3 regions of the Marinomonas algicola genome follow, and region 2 is predicted to be linked to each of the others. Evidence: predicted binding sites of a transcription regulator. Region 2 holds the regulator's gene; each other region holds the start of a gene.

Region 1 (3,287 bases), 820 kb from region 2:
CTTTGGCGTAACGAAAGCCTGAACGATAGATATAATCAAAAATCGCCTTAGCTACTTCAAGTAAATCCCGCGTATCTTGTGTTGGGTTAGGCAGTTCGGCAGACAGAATTTTCGAGTACTGCGGTTCGTTTGGAATAAAGGGGCTGGTTCGAATAAACACACTCACCACACGGCAAAGGCGTTTTTCGCCGCGTAGCTTCTCTGCGGCTCTGGTTGTGTATTTAGCGATGGCTTCCCCTAGCTCCTGCTTGTCTGTCACCTTATGACCGAATGACCGACTGCAAATAATTTGCTGTTTTGCTGGTTTTACCGTTTCTAAATCCAAACACGACACCCCATTTAACTCCTCAATGGTTCGCTCCAGTACGACAGAAAATTCTCCCCGCATGGATTTTGGGTTCGCGTTCGCTAGATCCAACGCGGTATAAATTTTCCTCGCGTTTAACCTTGCCGTGGTACGACGGCCAACACCCCACACATCACTTACATCAACCAAGGCAAGCAAACGCTTTTGCCTGTCTGGGTCCATCAAATCCACCACCGAACCGGTGGCTGGATATTTCTTCGCCGCATGGTTCGCCAACTTCGCCAGAGTCTTGGTGGGCCCGATTCCCACTCCAACGGTAATGCCCGTCCATTTATCGACCTTCGCTTTTACTTGTTTCCCGAAGACAAGTAAGTCTGTCACATGATCCACGCCGGTTAAGTCCATAAAAGCTTCATCAATGGAATACACTTCAAGCTGCGGAGCCTCCTCCTCTAGGATAGTCATCACCCGATTCGACAGGTCAGCATACAGCGCATAGTTAGACGAAAAGCACACAACGCCATGCTTTCTTATCTCGTCCTGAACCTGGAACATCGGCACGCCCATTTTAATGCCTAACGTTTTCACCTCCTTGGAACGTGCGACAATACAGCCATCGTTATTCGACAACACCACCACAGGCGTGTTTTTTAAATCCGGTCGGAATAACTTCTCGCAACTGGCGTAAAAGTTATTGCAATCAACAAGGGCAAACACCGTCTTCATATACCGCACCCTTAGCCCCGTTCATATTTGCGAACAACACCCGTGACCACACCAAATATCTCCAGCTCGGACTCTTCAGTAATATGAATCGCCTTATACGCTTTATTCTTCGGACGCAGTAACACGTTGGGCTTTAGCTCTAACGTTTTCACCGTCATTTCCCCATGAATGCAGGCAATGACAATGTCCCCATGGCGTGCCGTTAACGAGCGATCCACCACCAAGACATCACCTGAATGGATGCCGGCTTCTATCATTGAATCCCCCTGAGCACGAACATAAAAAGTGGCATTCGGGTGAGCCACACAAAACTCATTTAAATCTAAAGACTTTTCAACAAAATCCTGAGCGGGAGACGGAAATCCCGCCGACACCGAATCCATATACAAAGAGATTCGCACGCTGTTCACCGCAATAAACGCCGCCGACTCAGACACACCAAGATAAGTCACACGCATAACGAGCACCAAAATACTGTATAAAAAAACAGTATAATTTTAAGTAACATAAAAAACAAAGTGAATTTTTGTGAAAACGTCATATCTAAGCTGACTATCACAAAAACGATGTGTTTTTTTGGAATGAATATCGTTTAACAAAATTTAAACAAACCATGTGCTTTGATGTATTTGGTGTTATCTGGCTGTAGATACCATTCTCATGGCGATAAAAAGGCGTGAGACATTCGGCTATTGGTCAATGATTGCTGCGAGTACGAGTAGGTCATGAAGTTTGAGATAGGCACACTAGCTAATTTGTATGTTAAGCAAACCTACTCGAAGTTGGATGATAGAATGATTCGCATACGAAATAGAGAGTTACCTTTTTTCGTTTTTATTAAAGGTCCAACAGCTTTATAAAAACACGGAACTCTCTACTTCATTAGTAGGGCAATCAAATCTGAGATTAACACACTACAGCAGAGCTAAATCAGACAAATTCCTTAGACGCATCGGCTAACGCTTCCCATAAATATTGAGAGCTAGCTAAGTCAGAAAGCAAAAGAAAGTACTCCCCTCTTTTTTCTTCTTGCTTTGTTATTATAGCATTAACTCGCGCCACCGAAGTTTGAGCAATACTCCCTATTGGAAAGGCACATCGCTTTAAATCGACACCGCATACTTTGGAAAACATGGTTGTCGTTTGCTCTCCCTTAAACAAGAAGCAGGCATGGCTATGCTGACAGAATAAACGGTATACTTCATCAAGACCTTTCGCGCCCAGCTCTAGCGCTTCAATCAGTTCATGATGAGTATTGTCAAGATCCACCAACCAAAACTCAGATTTACCAAGGCGTAACACGACAAGGCTATCTTCAAAAATCAGGGATCGATTTGACTCACTAGGAATAGGCAAGCCTTGTGACATCAAATAGTTTTCTGCGCCCATCCCCCTAAAGCCAACTCTCGAATAGACAGTGCAATCCTGACGTTTAACACCGGAGTTCGATGACTCAGTGTTGTTTAAATCCAGCATACTTTTACGTGAACGAGGCACCGCACATAAATTAAAAGAGTTCATTACAACACCTCCTGACGAATATTGTTTGCATCATAAAAAGGCAATTTAACCACTTCAGCCATGACAATTTCACCGTTATCCACTCGAATAGGGAATGTTGAGCCAACCTCCTGTTGATCAACCCCAACAAATGCCATACCGATGTTTGCACCAATCGCACTGGAATACTCAGAAGACGTAACATTTCCCGTAATAGCGCAATCAGGGCGATCCGGATTCGCTAAGACTAAATGACCTTCTTTCGGTCGTATTATCTTACTATCTAATTTAAAACCAACTAACTTACGAGTTTGTTTTCTAGCCATGACAATGTCGACAGATCGACTACCAATGAAGAAAGGCTTCTTACGATTAACCGCCCAATTTAAAGAAAGCTCACCGGGATGCGACATGCCATCTGTATCTTGGCTAACAATAATGTGGCCTTTTTCCAAACGCAGTAACCGCTGGGTTTCGACGCCAAAAGGTTTCATTTCAAACTCTTTCCCAGCATCCATTAACCGATCCCAAACACCCTCGCCAAACAAGCTAGGCATATGAATTTCATAGCCCAATTCACCGACAAATCCGACTCTCAATAAGCGCACCGGCACACCGTCGATAGAGCCTTCTCTATAGGCTAAATAAGGGAAAGACTCGTTGGAAAAGTCTACGTCAGAACACACTTTAATAAGTACGTTTCTAGCCAGAGGACCAGCCACGTTAACCGCAGAAAAAGCCGATGTAACATTTG
Region 2 (3,287 bases):
CCAATGAAGAATGTAAAAATACTCGCAAGCTCTTGAAGAGCGGTGAAGCGGCTCCACCGAAGATGGATCCGGTCCCTATGCCTGATTTGATTTGCCTAAAAGTTGAAGATCATTATGTTCTAAGAGATGGCGCAACAGGCCTGTTTTTAGCGGCGAGCCAATTTCCTAAAAAGAGAGAAACAAGAGCGCCGCTTGTTGCAGAACTTTTGCCCTACATGGACCAAATTGATTCTAAGTATCATTTCTTTTCTGATGCACCGGTTGCCGACTCAGAAGGCCGCCCAGCGGTCATTCGTTATAGTCGTAAAACAAAAGAACAATACGTTATGACAGAAGAGAATGGTAAGCCTACTGGTTGGAAAGCGTTTTATGTGGGTAATAAGTGGGTGATTGAAGAGGGTAAAAAAACGAAATGAGCAACCCAAGTGAAGCGAGTGTGACAAATCAAAGGTTAGATGTTGCACGTCGCTTCTTAAATATGAAAAATGAAGCGGCTGAGTTTTGGATGGAAAGAGCGTATGAGTACTCTGCTCTTTTTCATCTCAAGAGTGCGTTAAACGGTTTGTTGCAAGAAGTTTGTGCAAATTATTCGTTAAAAAAAGAAGCGGATCTTTGTGTTCTTTTGGGTGCGGCAAAAGAAAAAGGTATGTCAATTCCTGTATTACAGGAGCTAAATGCTTTATCATCCGACCCCATTAGTTGGCTTACCTTGATGGAAAAAGACTATAATGTCGCTTTAGAGTGTCATTCTAAGTCGCCAACCGTTGTTTCAAGTAATGTTATAGTGAGTAGTCAAAGCTTAGAAAGTTCGATAACATTCTATTTAAAGTCAATATCTGATCTCGTATTGAGATATAGAGAAGAGTCCGCAGAGTATTAAGAATGAATGAAGCTTATTTAGAAATTGTTGAATTAGATAACGGTGATATTGTATTGCGCCCAGTAAATACAGAGGAAAATGAAACTTCAGAGCCGTTAGCTGTGTTAACTATTTCCGATGATACCAAGGCTTTTTTGCAGAACCGGTATTTCGACCTTGCAAAATGTATGTTTCATGCTGGAATTGATTTTGTCTACTCTGAAGACTTTAGTGACATGCCTGAAGACGATCAAGATATGCTCGATGAGTTTGAGACGAATTTGAGCGTGCCTTCAACTCTGCATTAGTATTCCTGCTTGCCCTTCACAAATACCTATTTATGAAGGGCAATAATGAAACGTATAGCTTGATGGAACTTATATATTTTGCCTGATAACGCCGACTGAAATCCCCTCAATAGCAAATTCAGTACTTTCTAAATCAACATGTATGTCGTTAAACTCTTCATTTTCTGCGATCAGGTGGACAATTTTTCCCTCTTGCTCGAAGCGTTTTACGGTAACTTCATCATCAATTCTAGCAACAACGACTTGACCATTTTTCACAGATTCTGTTTTATGTACGGCAATTAAATCACCATCTAAAATACCGATGTCTTTCATGCTCATCCCTGTAACGGATAAAAAATAATCTGCTTTGGGGTAAAACATCTCAGGAGGGATTTGAACATAAGAAGAAACATTCTCTTGAGCTAATATTGGGTAGCCAGCGGCCACTTTACCTATAATAGGTAATCCGAGCTCCGAAGGAGGGGCTTCTGGACTTTCTTCTATCAAACGCAATCCTCGAGACGCACCAGGTAAAATTTCGATAGCACCTTTTTTGCATAATGCTTTAAGATGCTCCTCGGCGGCATTAGGAGATTTAAATCCCAAATGCCTCGCTATTTCTGCTCGCGTTGGCGGAAAGCCATTTACAGAAATAAATTCGCGTATCATGTCCATTACTTCGGATTGTCTTTTTGTTAATTTAATCATAAGGCATCTGGTTGTTTGTACAGTTACTGTTATTATATACAGCTTTTAAAGATGTTCTCAATTAAATAATGCTATCAGATGAATTAAAGTCAAAAATACATGCTGCCTACAGGGCATCGTTGGCCGCCAAAGGTCATAAGCCGCGCTTAGGTCAGAAGCAAATGATTGCGACGATCGCGCGTACTTTGGGCAACATTATGCAGGGCTCAGAAGGTGAGCGCTTGGGTGAAAAGCATGTCGCTGTCGTCGAGGCTGGGACAGGAACAGGTAAAACCCTTTCTTACTGTTTATCGGCCATTCCTATTGCTAAATCAAATGAGAAAAAATTAATTATTTCTACAGCGACCGTAGCGCTGCAGGAACAAATTCTCCATAAAGAGCTGCCAGACCTGTTAAAGCATACGGAATACAACTTTAGTTACACCTTAGCGAAAGGAAGAGGTCGATACTTGTGCTTGAACCAGCTTGAAAGTTTTTTAGATGCCGAAAACCAAGTTATGGATGACATGTTCGCGGGTCTATTTGAACAACACCTTCAATCTGGTGATGTTAACTCGGTTCTCTATCAGGAAATGGACGAACACATTAAATCCGGTGACTGGAACGGTGATAAAGATAATTGGGAGGGTATTTTACGAGATGAGGATTGGAGAAGGGTGACCACAGATCATCAACAATGCACAAATCGTAATTGCGCAAACTTTTCAGCTTGCCCATTTTATAAAGCTAGGGCTGAAATTGAAACCGCCGATGTCATCGTCGCTAACCATGACTTAGTGTTAGCCGATTTATCATTGGGAGGTGGCGCTATTTTAACGGACCCAAGTGAGACTATATATGTGTTTGATGAAGGCCATCATCTTCCAGAAAAAGCCATAAATCACTTCCGTCATGAGCTGCGTTTGCAACAGAGTATTCAGTGGCTGAGACAGCTTGAAAAGAACTTGGTGAATCTTAAACAAGAATTGACTGATGAAATCAGCTTAACGGGTCAGATTTTATTGAAAATACCGCAGCAGATTCAAACTCTGGTTAATTTTATTCAATACGCCCAACAAGGACTTGCGCCATTTATTGCAGAAAAAAACCTAGACAGCGACAACACTGTTTATCGATTTGAATTTGGTGTTATACCTGAAGAATTGAGACAATTAGCTTACAGTCTTCAAACTGGTTTTCAAAAATTATTTAATAGCATTGAAAGCATTCAGGACGAGTGTAAAAAAGTAAAGCAAAATGAAGGAATGGGTCTGACTCAAGAAGTGGCCGATACTTGGTTATCTATCTTGGGTGTTGTTCTTGCGCGTTTAGAACAAGCAAAAGGGCTTTGGCAGCTTTTTTCCCTTCAGGATGATTTAACGTATCCCCCGAATGCTCGATGGTTGAGTTTATCAGGCAGTGGAATGGAACAAGATATAGAGCTTGGTGGG
Region 3 (3,287 bases), 1.8 Mb from region 2:
TACACTTATGTATTGAGATAAATCATCACGTACCGAGTCAGACTCTGTTTCATGGTAACGACGTTGCAAGTTAGGGATTACCCCCTCGAACGCGTGTGATCGAGTCATTTTATCCCCACGTTCATTGATATAGACAAAGGATATCTTGTCTTTACCTGACCCATTTAGAATGTGTTTTTTATGAGTATCTGGAATGTCTTTGAATGGGAGTTCAATATCAAACCCGTAATGTGTTGCCAGTGCTTGTAACTGTTGAAAGTAGAAGATGCTTCGCCTCCCCCAGCCTCGAATAGCGCCTTCTGCAAGGGTTAATGTATCATCAACGACAATTAAGCTTGAATCAAATAATTGGTGTGTGCCTAAACCGTCACAAGTTGGGCAGGCCCCATTAGGATTATTAAATGAGAACAATCTCGGTTCAAGTTCAGTGATGCTATAGCCACATACAGGGCAGGCAAATTTGCTTGAGAAAATATGAACTTCGTCCGGAGAGTCCATATTCATCACCTTAGCGATGCCGTCTGAAAGTGTTAAGCAGGTTTCGAAAGATTCTGCGAGCCGTAACTGTAAATCGTCTCTTACTTTAAAGCGGTCAATGATCACTTCAATTGTGTGTTTTTTGTTTTTTTCTAGCGTAGGCGCATCATCTAAATCTACTACTAAGCCATCAATGCGAGCACGTATAAAACCTTTAGATAAAAGATCGCTAATCGTATGTAGGTGTTCGCCTTTTCGGTCCTTGACTACCGGTGCTAATAGCATCATTTTGGTTTCAGCAGGTAGGGAAAGTACTTTATCGACCATTTGAGAAATTGTCTGCGCTTCTAAAGGCTCTCCATGGTCAGGACAGCGGGGCTGTCCTGCACGAGCGAAAAGAAGACGTAAGTAGTCATAGATCTCTGTAATAGTACCAACGGTAGATCGAGGATTATGAGACGTTGATTTTTGCTCTATCGAAATAGCGGGAGACAGACCTTCAATATGATCAATGTCTGGCTTTTCCATCATTGATAAAAATTGACGAGCATAGGTTGAAAGTGATTCCACATAACGTCTCTGGCCTTCAGCATAGAGAGTATCAAAGGCTAAAGACGATTTTCCTGAGCCAGATAACCCAGTAATGACAATTAACTTATCTCTTGGGATATCTAAGTCGATATTTTTGAGGTTATGGGTACGTGCCCCTCGAATGGTGATATTATCCATTTGTCTCCGGCCCTGTAGTAAAACAAAAAATCATTATACGTATTTGTTAAAATAACTGTCTATTTTTACAGTAGTTAAGATAGAGCTTCAACGCTATTTTTTGTAAAATACCATTTTATAAACTATTCATTTTTAAATTTGCGCGGTTATAACCTTTTTATGGATGCATTTGAGCGTCGTTCAGTTGTTGCTTTAGCTACGGTTTACTTATTTCGTATGCTGGGATTGTTCCTTATTATGCCTGTCATCAGCTTGTCAGCGGCTGATTTAAATGGCGCTAGTGCCGCGTTAATTGGAACGGCGATTGGTATTTATGGATTAACGCAAGCTTTGTTGCAAATTCCGATGGGAATGTTGTCAGATCAAGTAGGGCGTAAACGTATTATTGTTCTTGGTCTGATTTTATTTGCGGTGGGCAGTATTATTTGTGCGAATGCAGATGATATTCTAAGTTTAATTCTTGGTCGTGCCGTACAAGGTGCTGGAGCCATTGCCAGTACATTAATGGCATTGTTAAGTGATGTTACGCGAGAGCAGAATAGGACCAAAGCTATGGCCACCGTAGGAATCAGTATCGGTGTGTCTTTTATGTTGTCTTTGGTATTAGGCCCTTGGTTATACTCTCTTATAGGTTTATCAGGCTTATTTTACGTATCGTTAATCTCTTCCTTAATAGGTATTTCCTTAGTTGTTTGGATGGTTCCGAATGTTAAGCAACATACTTTTAGGCGAGATACGACACCGAGTTTATCTGCCTTGAGAAGTGTGCTTCAAAGTGGGCATTTACGATCGTTGAATATGAGTGTTTTACTGTTACATGCGAGCTTAACTGCGCTATTTGTTTGTATTCCTAGTTTGCTGGTAAACCAGTTTCATTTTCCATTAATTAATCATAGTTGGCTTTATTTATTTGTCATGGGATTGGCCTTTGTTGGTATGGTACCATTAGTCATCATTGCAGAAGCAAAAGGTAAAATGAAGCAAGTGATGACAAGCGTGATGCTATTGTTATCTATTTCAATTGTCTTCATGGGCGTGGTTCAAAGTGTCTGGCTATTTTCTGTATTGCTCTGGGCTTACTTTGTTGCTTTTAACACGTTAGAAGCGACCTTGCCTTCTGTTGTGAGTAAGTTAGCCCCTGTAGGGTATCGCGGTACGGCAATGGGGGTTTTTTCTACGCATCAATTTTTCGGCGCTTTTTTGGGCGGCGTAGGCGGTGGTTGGCTGCTGCAGAATACGTCCATAGAAACCTTATTTGCTTCTGTGGGAAGCATGGTATTTATTTGGACTTTGTTGTCTTTACGTCAGCCTGCGCCACCTCAGTTGACTAGCTTGGCTTTTAGCCTCGGTGGTTTAAGTCAGCGTGAAATAACAAAATTATCATCACGATTAATGACGATCCAGGGAGTGGAAGATATGCAATTATTTGAAGATGAACAAACGGCGTATTTAAAGGTTAATAAAAAACAACTAGATAGAGATAGTTTGCTGCGTGTTGTACCGCAAGTAACGCTTTAAAGAACATAAATAGACAGAATTGGAGAACGTCATGGCACGTGGAATAAATAAAGTTATCTTAATTGGTAACGCTGGTAATGATGCAGAAGTACGCTTTATGCCAAATGGTGGCGCCGTTGCAAATGTCAGTTTAGCGACGTCGGAAAGTTGGAGAGACAAGCAAACGGGTCAAATGCAAGAGCGCACAGAATGGCATCGAGTGTCGTTTATGGACCGTGGTAATTTTCGCTTAGGACAAATAGCTGGCGATTTTATCAAAAAAGGTTCAAAAGTGTATGTTGAAGGCTCATTACGTACGCGTGAATGGGAGAAAGACGGCGTTAAGCGTTATACAACAGAAATAATCGCAAATGAAATGCAATTATTAGACGGACGCAATGATCAGGGTGGTCAAGGCGCCTATGATAACAATAACCAAGGTGGTTACGGTCAAGCTCCACAGCAGCGTCCGGCATCACAACCTCAAGGTGGCTATGGTAATCAACAGCCGAATCAGGGTTATGGACAGCAACCTGCGGGAGGGTATGGACAAGCTCCACAGCAGGCGCCCCAACAATCGGCTC

Evidence for each region. Region 2 encodes LexA, which represses DNA repair genes until DNA is damaged. Its sites were predicted from a motif close to TACTGTNTANNTANACAGTA; they were not measured.
Region 1: a site for LexA is predicted at 1,506-1,525, ahead of umuD (translesion error-prone DNA polymerase V autoproteolytic subunit). Genes of this name have one in related genera too.
Region 3: a site for LexA is predicted at 1,260-1,279, ahead of uvrA (excinuclease ABC subunit UvrA). Genes of this name have one in related genera too.

The regions. Positions count from the first base shown of each region.
Region 1 is NZ_CP061941.1:1,200,030-1,203,316, reverse strand. It holds gene umuC (translesion error-prone DNA polymerase V subunit UmuC) at 1-1,033, opposite strand, end outside; gene umuD (translesion error-prone DNA polymerase V autoproteolytic subunit) at 1,045-1,491, opposite strand; gene IEZ33_RS05370 (aminomethyltransferase family protein) at 1,964-2,554, opposite strand; gene IEZ33_RS05365 (2Fe-2S iron-sulfur cluster-binding protein) at 2,554-3,287, opposite strand, start outside.
Region 2 is NZ_CP061941.1:2,018,815-2,022,101, forward strand. It holds gene topA (type I DNA topoisomerase) at 1-416, shown strand, start outside; gene IEZ33_RS09165 (DUF6586 family protein) at 413-880, shown strand; gene IEZ33_RS09170 (hypothetical protein) at 883-1,167, shown strand; gene lexA (transcriptional repressor LexA) at 1,237-1,857, opposite strand; gene dinG (ATP-dependent DNA helicase DinG) at 1,926-3,287, shown strand, end outside.
Region 3 is NZ_CP061941.1:244,532-247,818, forward strand. It holds gene uvrA (excinuclease ABC subunit UvrA) at 1-1,206, opposite strand, end outside; gene IEZ33_RS01175 (MFS transporter) at 1,366-2,724, shown strand; gene ssb (single-stranded DNA-binding protein) at 2,756-3,287, shown strand, end outside.